3 regions of the Corallincola luteus genome follow, and region 2 is predicted to be linked to each of the others. Evidence: predicted binding sites of a transcription regulator. Region 2 holds the regulator's gene; each other region holds the start of a gene.

Region 1 (4,243 bases), on a different contig from region 2:
CCGTGATCACATCGCCAACACGGCGTGCCTTAATATCGGAATAAAGGTTCTGTGCCGTCACATCCTGAAACATTGACCCGGTGAGCACCATGTTGCCCTCTTCCGGCATCTCGGGGATCAGCGGCGCGTAATAGGGGTCATCAGGTTGCACCTGATATACGCTGGAACAAGCTGACAGTAACAGCGCCGATAATGGAATTAGTTTTTTCATCGCTCTACACCAGGTTACTAAAGTTGTTGATTGATGTATGACATCATCTGATCAACGGCCGAGATCACTTTTGCATTCATCTCGTAGACCCGCTGACTTTCGATCAAATTAACTAGCTCTTCGGTGACATTCACGTTGGAAGTTTCCAGTACCCCTTGGCGAATAGAACCTAGGCCATCCAAGCTCGGTGTGCCTTCGGTGGCTGCGCCACTGGAGCCGGTTTCCAAATAGAGATTTTCACCGATAGGCTCTAAGCCACTGGGGTTGACAAAATCAACGATGGTAACGTTGCCTACGACGACGTTATCGGTGTTGCCGGGTTGCCTGACAGACACCTCACCATCAACAGAAACCGTCATCGACTGCGCATCGGGTGGCAGGTTGATCGCTGGTTGTAGCTCGTAACCTGCGCCGTTAGTCACCATCTGCCCATCTTCGTTGAGGGTAAACTGACCATTACGGGTATAAGCAATATTGCCGTCAGGCAATAGGATCTGAAAGAAGCCTCGCCCTTGAATCGTCCAGTCCATCGAATTATCAGTGCTGAGCAAGTTACCTTGCGTAAAGGTCTTTTGTGTGGCCGTCACTTTGGCGCCGGCACCAAGCATCAAGCCTGTTGGCAACTCAGTATTGGCAGATGACAAACCACCAGGTTGGTTAATCGTTTGATATAGCAGGTCTTCGAAAACGGCGCGACTCTTCTTAAAACCTACCGTACTGGCATTCGCCAAATTGTTGGATATCACTGAAATATCGGTCTGCTGGGCATCAAGACCGGTTTTACTGATCCAAAGTGCTGGATTCATGATGCTAACTCCTTACTGTTCAGTGATTAGCCGAGGCGCAACAGTTGATCAGAAGATTTATCGATATCTTCCGCTGTCCGCATCATTTTGATTTGCATTTCGAACTGACGCTGCAAGCTAAGCATGCTGGTCATTTCACTTACTGCGCTCACATTACTGCCTTCTAATACGCCACTCATCAATGTGATGTCAGCATTGGCCGGCGCTAATGTATCGCCAAGCGCAGCAGCATCCCCTTTCAGGCGAAAGAGGCCATCAAGCCCTTTGTCCAAGGCCTGCTTATCAGGCTGAACTAACTTAATGCGCCCGACCGCTGCAACCGCAGTAGGCGGCGCACCAGTGGGTAATACAGAAATAGTACCGTCACCACCGATCTCTATTTTGGCGTACGGCTGAGGCACCACTATCGGTGCGCCATCATCCCCTAGGATCGCCCTGCCAGAACCGTTGGTTAACAACCCCTCCGGCGAAACAACAAGATCGCCAGCACGGGTATAGGCTTCTTGACCCTGACCATCAGCCACGGCTAACCAGCCGTCACCTTTTACCGCCACATCTAAAGAACGGCCAGTGGTCACCAAAGCACCGCCACGCAAACTTGACGCAGGATTTTCCGTCATCGCAAACACACGCGTAGGTAAACCTTCACCAAACGCCTGCATGGCACGGGACTGTTCTAGGTCGGCCTTAAAACCTGTGGTATTTGCATTCGCCAAATTGTTGGCATGCACGCCAATACTGTGAAAGTTCTGCTTGGCGCCACTCATAGCCAGATACATAAAACGATCCATGGGGACCTCGGTGTCAAAAAAACATGTCTAACAACGATATTGCAATGACTATGCCAAATAGGTAACCAACTGATAACAAAAGGGAGGGGATGAAAAAGTGGCAAAAAAATGCCGCCTCGGAGCGGGCGGCATTGACGAACTATCGTTGCGTTATCGGATCTGCAGGATAGTCTGGGTGATCGTGTTGTTCACTTCCAGAGAACGAGAGTTAGCCTGGAAGTTACGTTGACCTGTGATCAGATCAACAAGCTCAGTGGTCAGGTTTACATTTGATTGTTCCAATGTACCCGACAGTATTCGCCCGTATGACCCCTGATCGGCTTCACCAGCAATCGGATCACCAGACGATTGATTAGCCGTCCACGCCGTGTTTCCGACAGGTGCCAAACCTTGTTCATTCGCCACTTTCACCAACGCCACTTTACCTAATGGCTGTGTTGTACCGTTACTGTAAGTAGCGTTGACTAACCCGCTACTGCCAATATCAACAGAGGTCAGACGACCCACTGTCACGCCGTCTTGCGCCAGTTGTTGAACTTCGAAAGCGGAAGCAAACTGAGTCGGGTTGTTGAAATTGAAGGTAACCGTCTGGTTCACATCGGCACCGCCCATATCCAAGCCCGCACCACCCGGAGGAGCAACCCCCAAGGGTTCAGTAACCACAGGGTTACCACCATTAACCGAAGCCACGGTGCCATCGGCATTAAAGTTCATATACATACCGGTTTGACCATTAGCACCGGTAGGCTGAGTTTGCGGTGGTGGCGGTGCAACAATATCGACAGGCTGCGAGCCGTTGGGATCTGTCATCGTGGTAAACATCGCCCACTGATTCGCTACGTTAGTATCCTTTACGTAATAGGTGGTTGCTACGTAGCTCTGCCCAAGGGAATCGTAGATAGTCAGTGATGTGGCAGCGTTATATGTGGTGTTGTCCGTCGGGTCAAAGTTTGCCGGATCTAAAGCCGTTTCACCCGCGGGCAAGTTCAAGCCAATATCGACATTAGCTGTTGGTTGCGGCTGCCCTGCTGAGGATGGAATCTGCAGCGGAATAGTCGAAGCTAACGCCACCGAAGAAACGGTACCGTCCGGGTTTACCGGAAACACGCGTAAAAATTGCCCTGCAGAGTTAACCATAAAGCTATTCTCATCCAGCTTAAATGCGCCAGCACGAGTCAAGTTAACGTCAAGATCTTCCGCGTTGGCTGAGGTAGCAAAGAAACCACTGCCATCGATCGCCAAATCCAGGGAGTTGTTCGAGAACAGGAATGAGCCCTGGCTAAACTGCTGCGCCACATCTGCAGTAGTGACACCCTGGCCAACCGTTGTTTTCGAGTTACTAAACACACTAGAACTATAAACGTCGGCGAATTCAGCTCGCGACTCTTTAAAGCCGAAGGTGTTTACGTTTGAGATATTGTTGGCGGTAACATCAATATCTTTCTGAGCGGCGTTAATCCCACTCAACGCAATATTAAAAGACATAACTTCATACTCCCATTTATCTGGTGATCGCTTGGCCTGTTTTAGCCTTTAGCAACTTCAAGAACGTCACTTAAGCGGAATCCACCCTGTATACCTTGCAGATTTAATGCCACACCGTTGGCGCCACTGATACTGACGCTATCAACCTTGGCGTAAGTAGAGATAGGCAGTTCGACGCTGCTATCTCCCTGAAGAGCGTATGCCTTCACTACATAATTACCCTGCGGCAACTGATTGCCGCTTGCATCTGTACCGTCCCATTCAAAGCGGGCATTTCCAGCCTCCTTTGCCCCCATCGTAATGGAATGCACCACCTGCCCTGTGGTGTCTTCGATGCGAACGGTGACGTTATTTGTTGGCGCAGATAAACTCACGACACCATCAATGCCTGTGGTATCCGTCTTATGGCTATAGCCTGTCGGTACCAATACCTTTTGGCCCACCAAAGATGAAGCTTGTAGTGCTTGGCTCGAACTCATAATGGAGTTCAAACCTGTCATCTGTTCATTTAGTTGACCGATGCCTTCCGCCGTTGTAAACGAGCTCATCTGCGCCACCATCTCAGCGTTCTCAACCGGTTTAAACGGATCTTGATACGCAAGCTGCTGAGTCAAAAGCTGAAAGAAATCTTCCTGCGACAACATGGTGTCTTTCGGTTGATCACTGATTTCCGTTTGCGGCTCTTGCCAACTCAACTGATCGATATAATTGCTGCTTCCGCTTATCTCACTCACAATTAGCTCTCCTTACCCGACTTACTTGCCGAGCTGAAGCGTACGATTAAGCATCTGCTTTGCCGCATCAGCGATCTGAACATTGGTTTGATAACTTCGAGAAGCCGACATCATGTCCGCCATCTCTTCAACGGTATTAACGTTAGGCTTAAAGATATACCCCTGTTCATCCGCCATCGGGTGCTCAGGATCATATTGTCGAATCAGTGGCTTATC
Region 2 (4,243 bases):
CGGTGTTGTCCACCGGTGCAACCGATAGCGACGGTTACATAGCTTCGATTGTTCAGTTCCAGATGTGGCAACCAGGTATTGAGTAAGTTGTTTATCTGCCAGATGAATTTGGCCACGATCGGTTGGCGGCTAAAAAACTGCTCAACTGGGGCGTCTAATCCGGTCATGGGGCGTAGTTCTGGTTCCCAATGGGGGTTGGGTAAGAATCGTGCATCAAACACATAATCAGCGTCTTGCGGAATACCGTATTTAAAGCCAAAGGACTCAAATACTAAAACCAGATGGCGATCAGCATTGCCTAGTAACCGTTCTCGCACCAGATCGCTGAGTTGATGTATCGACAGCTGAGAGCTGTCTATCTGAAGATCGGCACGGGAGATAAGCGGTTCAAGTAAACGCTGCTCTGCTTCAATCGCTTGCTCCAGAGATACACCATGCTTGGAGAGTGGGTGGAGCCGTCGAGTTTCGCTAAAGCGCTGGATCAATGCACTCTGCTGCGCATCCATAAACAGAACCGTACAGCGGCATTGCTGACATAAAAGGTCGAGAATTGTTTCCAGCGTATGTGGGTCTTCGGGCAGGTTTCTGACGTCAATGCTGACGGCGATATCGCTATAGTGCCCACTTACTTGAGCAACCAGTGTCGGTAGCATGGCTACCGGGAGGTTGTCGACACAGTAGTGACCTAAATCCTCCAATACGCGAAGCGCAACACTTTTGCCTGAGCCTGAGCGGCCACTGACAATCGTTAGTTTGGGTTTTGCGGCCACGTCAGTGCTGGTCATGAATCGGTGATGATTTCGTATAATTGTTGATCGTTAGCGGCACAGCGGAGCTGTTTGAGGACTTGTTTATCTGACAATTTGGCGGCGATAGCCGACAAGGTCTTCAGATGTTCCTGACAACTCTGTTCTGGAACCAAGAGGGCGAAAATCAGATCCACCGGTTTGTTATCAATTGCATCAAAGGCGATAGGCTCATCGCACTGCAATAACACGGCGACTGCTTTATTGGCGTTAGTGATCCTACCGTGGGGAATGGCAATGCCGTTACCTATACCGGTACTGCCTTTCTTTTCACGTTCTAGAATACTTTCGAAAATGGCTTTGTGGCCATGTTCTGGCAAGTGCTTGGCTGCCAATTCACTGGCCATTTCTAATATTCGTTTCTTACTTGAACCATGGACTGCACTTCGGGTGCAGTCCAGGCTAAGTATGGATGATATATCCATAGACATCTCTAGTGAGCGTTTAGCTTTTCTTTGTGTTTTATTACTTGCCGATCGAGTTTATCGATCAACGAGTCGATAGCTGCATACATATCACGATGCTCTGCATTCGCAAAGATCTCTCCACCATTTAGGTGCAGTGTGGCTTCGGCTTTTTGGGTTAATTTCTCAACATTGAGGATCACGTGGACATTGTTGATGTGGTCAAAGTGGCGCTCTAATTTACTAAATTTTCCGTCGACATACTCTCGCAGAGAGTCTGTTACTTCTACATGATGGCCGGTAAGATTGATTTGCATAGACCTCATCCTTATTTAGTTTTATTGCCTGCTATAGCAGGCTTTTTCGCTGATTTGACGGTGGAATAGACAAGGATTCCCGATACTTCGCAATGGTTCTCCGCGCTACCTGAATTCCCTGATCTGCCAGTAGGTCAGCAATCTTGCTATCTGACAAAGGCTTATTAGGGATTTCTGCCGCCACAAGTTTCTTGATTAACGCTCTAATTGCCGTTGAAGAACATTCTCCGCCACTTTCAGTACTGACATGACTGGAGAAGAAATACTTGAGTTCGAAAATACCCCGTGGGGTATGCATATATTTTTGCGTGGTTACCCGAGAGATGGTGGACTCGTGCATATCAACCGCTAAGGCAATATCATTGAGTACCATTGGCTTCATCGCTTCATCGCCGTACTCAAAGAAGTCGCGTTGGAACTGTACGATACAGTTGGCGACCTTGAGTAGGGTGTCGTTACGACTTTCCAAACTTTTGATGAACCACTTCGCTTCCTGCAGATGAGAGCGTATATATTGACTGTCAGTGGTGTTCTTTACCGTCCGGCTCATCGCTGCGTATTGCTGATTCACTTTCAGCTTGGGTACCGAGTCAGGGTTTAGCTCAACCACCCAACGTCCAGCTTTTTTCATTACCGACACATCTGGGATCACATATTGCTCATCACCGCTGATCACTGCGCTGCCGGGGCGCGGATTCAACGATTGGATCACCCGCAGAACTTCACGTAGCTGGTCTTCTTTCAGTTTGGTCTTGCGCATCAATTGGCGATAATCCCGGCTGGCTAGCAGGTCAATATACTGGCCAATAACCTGGCGGCACTCTTTTAGCCAAGGTGTCTCTTTGGCAAACTGATTGAGTTGTACCAGCAGACACTCCTGCAATGTGCGGGCACCTACGCCAATGGGGTCGAACAGTTGTACTCGCTTAATGACCGCTTCTACTTCATCAAGTTCGATATCTTCCTGCCCTAAAGAAGTAAGAATATCGTCGGCGGTGACCGTCAGGTAACCCGATTCATCAATCCCATCGATTATCGATGTCGCAATGGCTCTGTCGACATCTGTGAACGGGGTTAATTGCATCTGCCATTCCAGATGATCTTGCAACGACTCTGTGGTTTCGCCTTGATAGGTAAAGTCGGCGTCATCACTGAACGAGGAACCTGAAACGGGCGCTGCTGAAAGGTGGTCATCCCAGGTTGTATCGGTAGGCAGTTCTTCATTGATTTGTTGTTGGTTGAGCGCCTCAGATGTTTCCATGGCTGCATCTTCGCGCTCTTCCGACTGATTATTTTCAGCATTAGCCGTGGTTTGTTCCAGCTTGTCTGTCGCGGTATGGCTTTCACCATTAAGTTGCTCACTGGTTTCTTCCGCTTCGTTTTGCTCGAGTAGCGGATTATTATCCAGCGCTTCTTGGATCTCTTGCTGAAGGTCGAGCGTCGACAATTGCAATAGCCGGATTGCTTGCTGCAATTGCGGCGTCATGGTGAGTTGCTGACCTAAACGTAACTGTAATGACGGTTTCATCTACTTCCGTGACATTTAAAATAATGCTGTTGCTGTCATCGTTAATCGGCACTCAAAAGAGCCCGATGTATCAACGCTGGTTACTTACACTATAGCCGGAATTGTTCCCCGAGATATACGTCTCGTACCTTTTGGTCGGCTAACACTTGTTCCGGTTTTCCTTCGGCGATTAACTCTCCGTGGCTAACGATATAAGCATATTCGCACACATCGAGTGTTTCTCGCACGTTATGATCAGTGATCAATACACCGAGACCACGGTCTCTTAGGTGTTGAATAATCTTTTTTATATCCGTGACTGAGATAGGGTCTACGCCAGCGAAAGGCTCATCCAACAGCACGAACCTAGGCTCCACAGCCAGCGCTCTGGCAATCTCTACTCGGCGGCGTTCACCACCTGACAGTGACATACCTAAGCTATCTCTGATGTGAGTGATGCTAAACTCTTCTAGCAGATGTTCCAAGGTTTCCGTGCGCTGTAACCGGCTTAACTCTGGACGGGTTTGCAGTACTGCCATGATGTTGTCAGCGACACTGAGCTTACGAAAAATGGAGGACTCCTGTGGCAGGTAACCGATCCCCTTGCGCGCTCTGATATGCATGGGTGAAAGGGTCACATCTTCATCGTCAATCGTGATGCGCCCTTTATCGTTGGGTACCAGTCCAACCACCATATAGAAGGTGGTTGTTTTACCTGCCCCATTCGGTCCCAATAAGCCAACTATTTGGCCATCATTCAGCGCTAAAGAGACATTCTTAACTACTTGTCTATCTTTGTAGCTCTTGGCTAATTGACTGGCTTTCAATGTCGCCATGGTTTATTCCTTACTTTCGCCGAGCTGTTGTTGCAGCTGTTCGGGGAGAAAAATGGTTGTCACGCGATCATCTTTATCTGTGCCACTTTCTGCGACCATTTTTTGTTTGGCGATATCGTAATGAATAGTTTCGCCTTTCACTACGCTGTCTTGCTGCGTCAGTACCGCTGCGCCAGTTAATTGGATAGTGTTATCTGCTAATCGGTAACGGATCTCTGCAGCTTCGGCATGCATTTTTTGACCATTTTCCAAGACCTGACTGAACTTCGCTGGTTTACCGACAGCGATGAGCACCTCTTTTCCTGCGCCTGCGGATTGCTCAACCTGCAAAGTGTCGGCAAAGATCTGTAATGTGCCTTGATTTACCGTGACG
Region 3 (4,243 bases), on a different contig from region 2:
TCAGTTTGGCTAATTCGTGGTGATGACATTGAATCACAAGAGGCGCTATCGCTAATGCTTGATACAGATAACAATGAGCCTGAACAGCCTATCTAAGTCAGCCACCCCCAAATAGTTGTGGCCCTTATCAGTGAGCTTGATGAGCTTTGCGATAAGGCCCTTGATAATTAAAAATACGGTGCTCGATTTTCCAGAATTTTTTCTGCTGACGGGCGATCACAAAATCAGGGGCGACCAGATCAGCAATTTGATCGACCACCTCTACCGCCGCGGCCAACGGCTGCGGTTTAGCGGTCACCCTACGACAAAACAGCTCATTGAACTTTTTCCGCTGCCCAGCGCTAGCAAAATCAAAGCGCTCTTTTAATTCTACGCCATCCTCATCGTGATAAATCAGTGTCAGCAACTCGCCATCCGCCTGAGCGGATATTCCCGCACAACGCAGCACTTTGCGATCTTTCAACTGCAATGCCTGCCGTAGCAAATTATCCGCATCAATCAGCTGCGCGCCGCAATCATGGCACTGTCGCGCCGCAATATCATTTTGTGCATTGCACTGCGGGCACTCTTTATATTGATAACGAAAACCACACTGGATCTGTTGCTCTGTATCGGCAGGATCATTCACCAAGCCCTGACAACGACGGCCATAATGCTCAATCACATCACCATCAGCATCCTTTAGTCCCCAAAACAGATTGCCATAACCACACTCCGGGCACAGCACCTGCACCAGTTCACTGTTTGGGTTTGGCCGCGGAATGCCGATTTCCGGCTGATGCAGGTCATAATTATTACCTGCATAGTCAATCACCAAACAATCATCTTTGCCGTCATAAAGGCGTAGGCCACGACCAACGATCTGCTGATACAAACTCACCGACGCGGTACGGCGCAAAATGGCAATCAAATCCACATGGGGCGCATCAAAACCGGTCGTCAGTACCGCAACATTGATCAAAAATTTCAGCTGCTGCTGTTTAAACTGTTCAATCAGCAGGTCGCGCTGTTTACCCGGTGTGGCACCAGTAATCACTGCTGTTTCAGCATTAGGAAGATAACGGGAAATTTCCAGCGCATGATTAACACTGGCGGCAAATACCATCACACCTCGACGCTGCTCAGCCAACACCAACAACTGCTCACAGATCGCCTTGGTAACTCGCGGGCAACGAGCCAGAAACAGATCCAATTCGGCTTCCGTGTACTCTTTGGGCAACTCATCAAACTGGTAGCGTGCTGCGGGCGCATCGATTACGGTTGGCGGTGTCAGGTAACCCCGTGAGATCAAGTGGCGCAATGGCAGTTCATAGACACATTTCTTAAACGGCACAGATTGGTCTGTACGCACATAACCGTGGTGGTGTTGCTGATAGATCCAGCCTTTGTCTAAACGATAGGGGGTGGCGGTTAGGCCCAGCACTTTTAGCTGCGGATTTTGCTGACGCAGATGACTAATCACCTGCTGATATTGGCTTTCGCTCTCTTCGCTGATGCGATGGCACTCATCAACGATTAACAGTGAATAGTAACCGCTGAACTGCTGCAGATTACGGCTCAGCGACTGCACACTGGCGAAGGTCACAGCATGTTGGCTTTCTTTGCGCCCAAGGCCCGCCGAAAAGATCCCGCCATCAAAGCCATAGGCCTGGAACTTTGCGTGATTCTGCTCCACCAGTTCTTTCACATGGGCCAGCACCAAAATAGGAAACCGTGCCAGCCTCGCCAACTCGGCGATAACGATACTTTTCCCCGCGCCGGTAGGCAGAACAATGACCGCCGCGTCATCGGTTTTGCGGAAGTGCGTCAACACCGCATCAACGGCAGCCTGTTGGTAGTCACGTAGTTGCATAAACCGTTAACTCCCATTGCATTCTAGGCATCATCAATACGCCAACGGTGTTCTTATCGATTGGGTGCAAATGTACTGCCAGACACTTCATATCACAACGTTTTCGCAGTCAATCGCAAACAAGGGATTTTAGTGCATCAGATCTAAGTTGGTCATAGCTACTATTAGAAATGCAATTAATAGACTAAAAGCACTCTCCACCACGCAAATTGAACAACAAACAACCAGATTGTTGTCTGAAAAATTTACAAAAACAAAAACGGTGCTTTCGCAACCCATTGATTAGATTGATGTGGAACAGTTTTTGCTTATTTAATCAGCATTAAAACCAGCTTTTATCGACATATTGTCATTAACATCAAAAAAGGAAGTAATGATGCGCAGTTTATTGACTCGCTTTATCGCTGTTTTCGCCCTAGTTGCAGCAACCAACACCGCCCAAGCCGCGTTGCTTGATTATACATTCACGTTTGAAAATGCACTCAACGGCGGTGGCACTGTCACGGGTATCGTTCGTGGCCTGACTGAAGGTACCAGTGCTGCCAGCAGTGTTGAAGTTTTTAGTAATACCGCAGGCTTTGGGGTTGGTGAATATGTAGGCAGCCCAGTAGCAAATTTCTGGACCGTCGCCGGTGGCATAATTACTGATTTTGAGTTTGTATCATTTGGTGTCGTTAACTCAGCACCAGCAGTAACCGACTCAACATTACTATTCAGGTCCGCTGAGCTAAATGGTACATTTTTCCGGGCAGGGCTAAGTGATGCTCCTAACTCAGTAACCTCAGGTAGTGCCTTAGTAAGTACTGAAGACATTTCTTTAAGCTTCGCTCCAGCGTCAGCCGCTGTTCCTGCGCCAGCACCGATTGCTCTGCTTGGTTTAGCATTAGTTGGCTTGGTGCTTCGTCGCCGCGCGAGTTAATCACTAACGACACCTTCAATAAGAGCCGTTTTCGCCTCAAGCGTAAACGGCTTTTTTTCGTCTAAATTTCCGCTACAGTGACAAATTTCGCAGCAGCGGTTGCGTAGATAGCAGATGAGTCAGCCAGCTCAGCATTAAGCCAGAACACGGCTCTGCGCTGTTTAACCAGCGCCGCTGAAACACGCAGTTGTAAACCGACGGCCACGGGCCGCACAAACTTCACGTTCAGCTCTGCCGTCAGTGCTTTTACCCCGTGATGAAACAGACAGTGGGTCATTGCAGCATCCAACAGCGTGGAGATCACGCCACCATGCATGATCCCCGAATAGCCTTGCCACGCTGCAGTGATCCGACAATCTGCAACAACGCTCGATGCTGGCGTGGTAGAGAACCGCAAACCGAGTGTCAGCGGGTTCATTTGTGGATCACCGCAAGCAATACACTGCTGGTGAGAAGCGGCTAACGACTGATAGTTGGCCGCCGCAACCGCTGGCACTAACTCAGACATCCGTCGGCTCACTTATCTGATAAAGATGATCACTGCAGCGCTGCTGGCAGCCACAGAGGGCGTTACTCGATACAGCACCACGCCCAGCTGACGCGATATCACTTTGCTCAACACCAGCTAACGGGCGTTGCTTGATGCTCGCCAAACGCCACCAAAGTAGCGCCATGCTGGCACCGACGATAGCCAGACTCAGTAACATCTGAGGTAGCCAACGGATCAAGAATGGCAGCATTTGCCAGCCCCTTTGTTCCGCCCTCCTTTGCAGCCTTTGCCATCACCATGCCCGTGGCTATGATCCTGACGATGCTCATGACTGTGGCCATGACCACATCCTTTGCCCTTCCCTTTGCCTTGGTGATGCCCGTGGCTACCACAACCGCACTGCTCGGCCTCCGCGTTTTCCTGACAACAGGCTTCTGTTGTTACGTCCTGTTCATCGTGCTTATGGCCGCAGCACTGATGCCCCTCTTTATTTTTGCCATGGGCATTTATCGAAGGACGCCCTTGGGAAAAATGAGTTAGTGGCGTTAATGGGCTATTCCGTTTAACCACTTCAGATAGATCAACGCGCCCACTGCTTAAATGAAATACGGAGAAAGATAACGACAACAAACGTTGCAACATCTTCTCACCGATATTGCGCACCACGAGTCGCTCAACACGATATTCAGCCAGCATCTGCAGCAGCTTAGCTTTGCCCTGGCAGTTAGCTCTCAGGGCTGGATTTTGTTTGCTGCCGATCGCTTTGCCCTCTTCGTTGAAAAAGACAAAACTGGTGGCCTTACTAAAATGAGAAGCAACAGTGTCACTATCCATAGGTATTGCGGTAATCATAAGTACTCCTAATCATCACTAGCTTGCATCATTAGCGCTTTACCCTGAGTCAGACAATCCACCACTTTGAAACGAGCAGATTTAAGAATATTGGCCAGAGTTTGGCGCGATACTTCCATCTGCACCGCAG

What was found. Region 2 encodes sigma-54, which starts transcription at its own class of promoters, with help from an activator protein. Its sites were predicted from a motif close to GTTGGCACGNNNNTNGNNT; they were not measured.
Region 1: the regulator sigma-54 is predicted to act here: its motif matches at 1,848-1,866, upstream of EZV61_RS05210 (flagellar basal body rod protein FlgF).
Region 3: the regulator sigma-54 is predicted to act here: its motif matches at 2,144-2,162, upstream of EZV61_RS17230 (PEP-CTERM sorting domain-containing protein).

The regions. Positions count from the first base shown of each region.
Region 1 is NZ_SJXE01000001.1:1,178,942-1,183,184, reverse strand. It holds gene flgH (flagellar basal body L-ring protein FlgH) at 1-211, opposite strand, end outside; gene flgG (flagellar basal-body rod protein FlgG) at 229-1,017, opposite strand; gene EZV61_RS05210 (flagellar basal body rod protein FlgF) at 1,044-1,808, opposite strand; gene flgE (flagellar hook protein FlgE) at 1,959-3,293, opposite strand; gene EZV61_RS05200 (flagellar hook assembly protein FlgD) at 3,335-4,027, opposite strand; gene flgC (flagellar basal body rod protein FlgC) at 4,049-4,243, opposite strand, start outside.
Region 2 is NZ_SJXE01000003.1:68,481-72,723, forward strand. It holds gene rapZ (RNase adapter RapZ) at 1-785, opposite strand, end outside; gene ptsN (PTS IIA-like nitrogen regulatory protein PtsN) at 782-1,231, opposite strand; gene hpf (ribosome hibernation promoting factor) at 1,240-1,527, opposite strand; gene EZV61_RS08370 (RNA polymerase factor sigma-54) at 1,559-3,055, opposite strand; gene lptB (LPS export ABC transporter ATP-binding protein) at 3,145-3,870, opposite strand; gene lptA (lipopolysaccharide transport periplasmic protein LptA) at 3,874-4,243, opposite strand, start outside.
Region 3 is NZ_SJXE01000011.1:124,344-128,586, forward strand. It holds gene EZV61_RS17220 (cache domain-containing protein) at 1-96, shown strand, start outside; gene radD (DNA repair helicase RadD) at 128-1,852, opposite strand; gene EZV61_RS17230 (PEP-CTERM sorting domain-containing protein) at 2,229-2,771, shown strand; gene EZV61_RS17235 (PaaI family thioesterase) at 2,833-3,279, opposite strand; gene EZV61_RS17240 (hypothetical protein) at 3,272-3,511, opposite strand; gene EZV61_RS17245 (NifB/NifX family molybdenum-iron cluster-binding protein) at 3,496-4,113, opposite strand; gene EZV61_RS17250 (DUF134 domain-containing protein) at 4,122-4,243, opposite strand, start outside.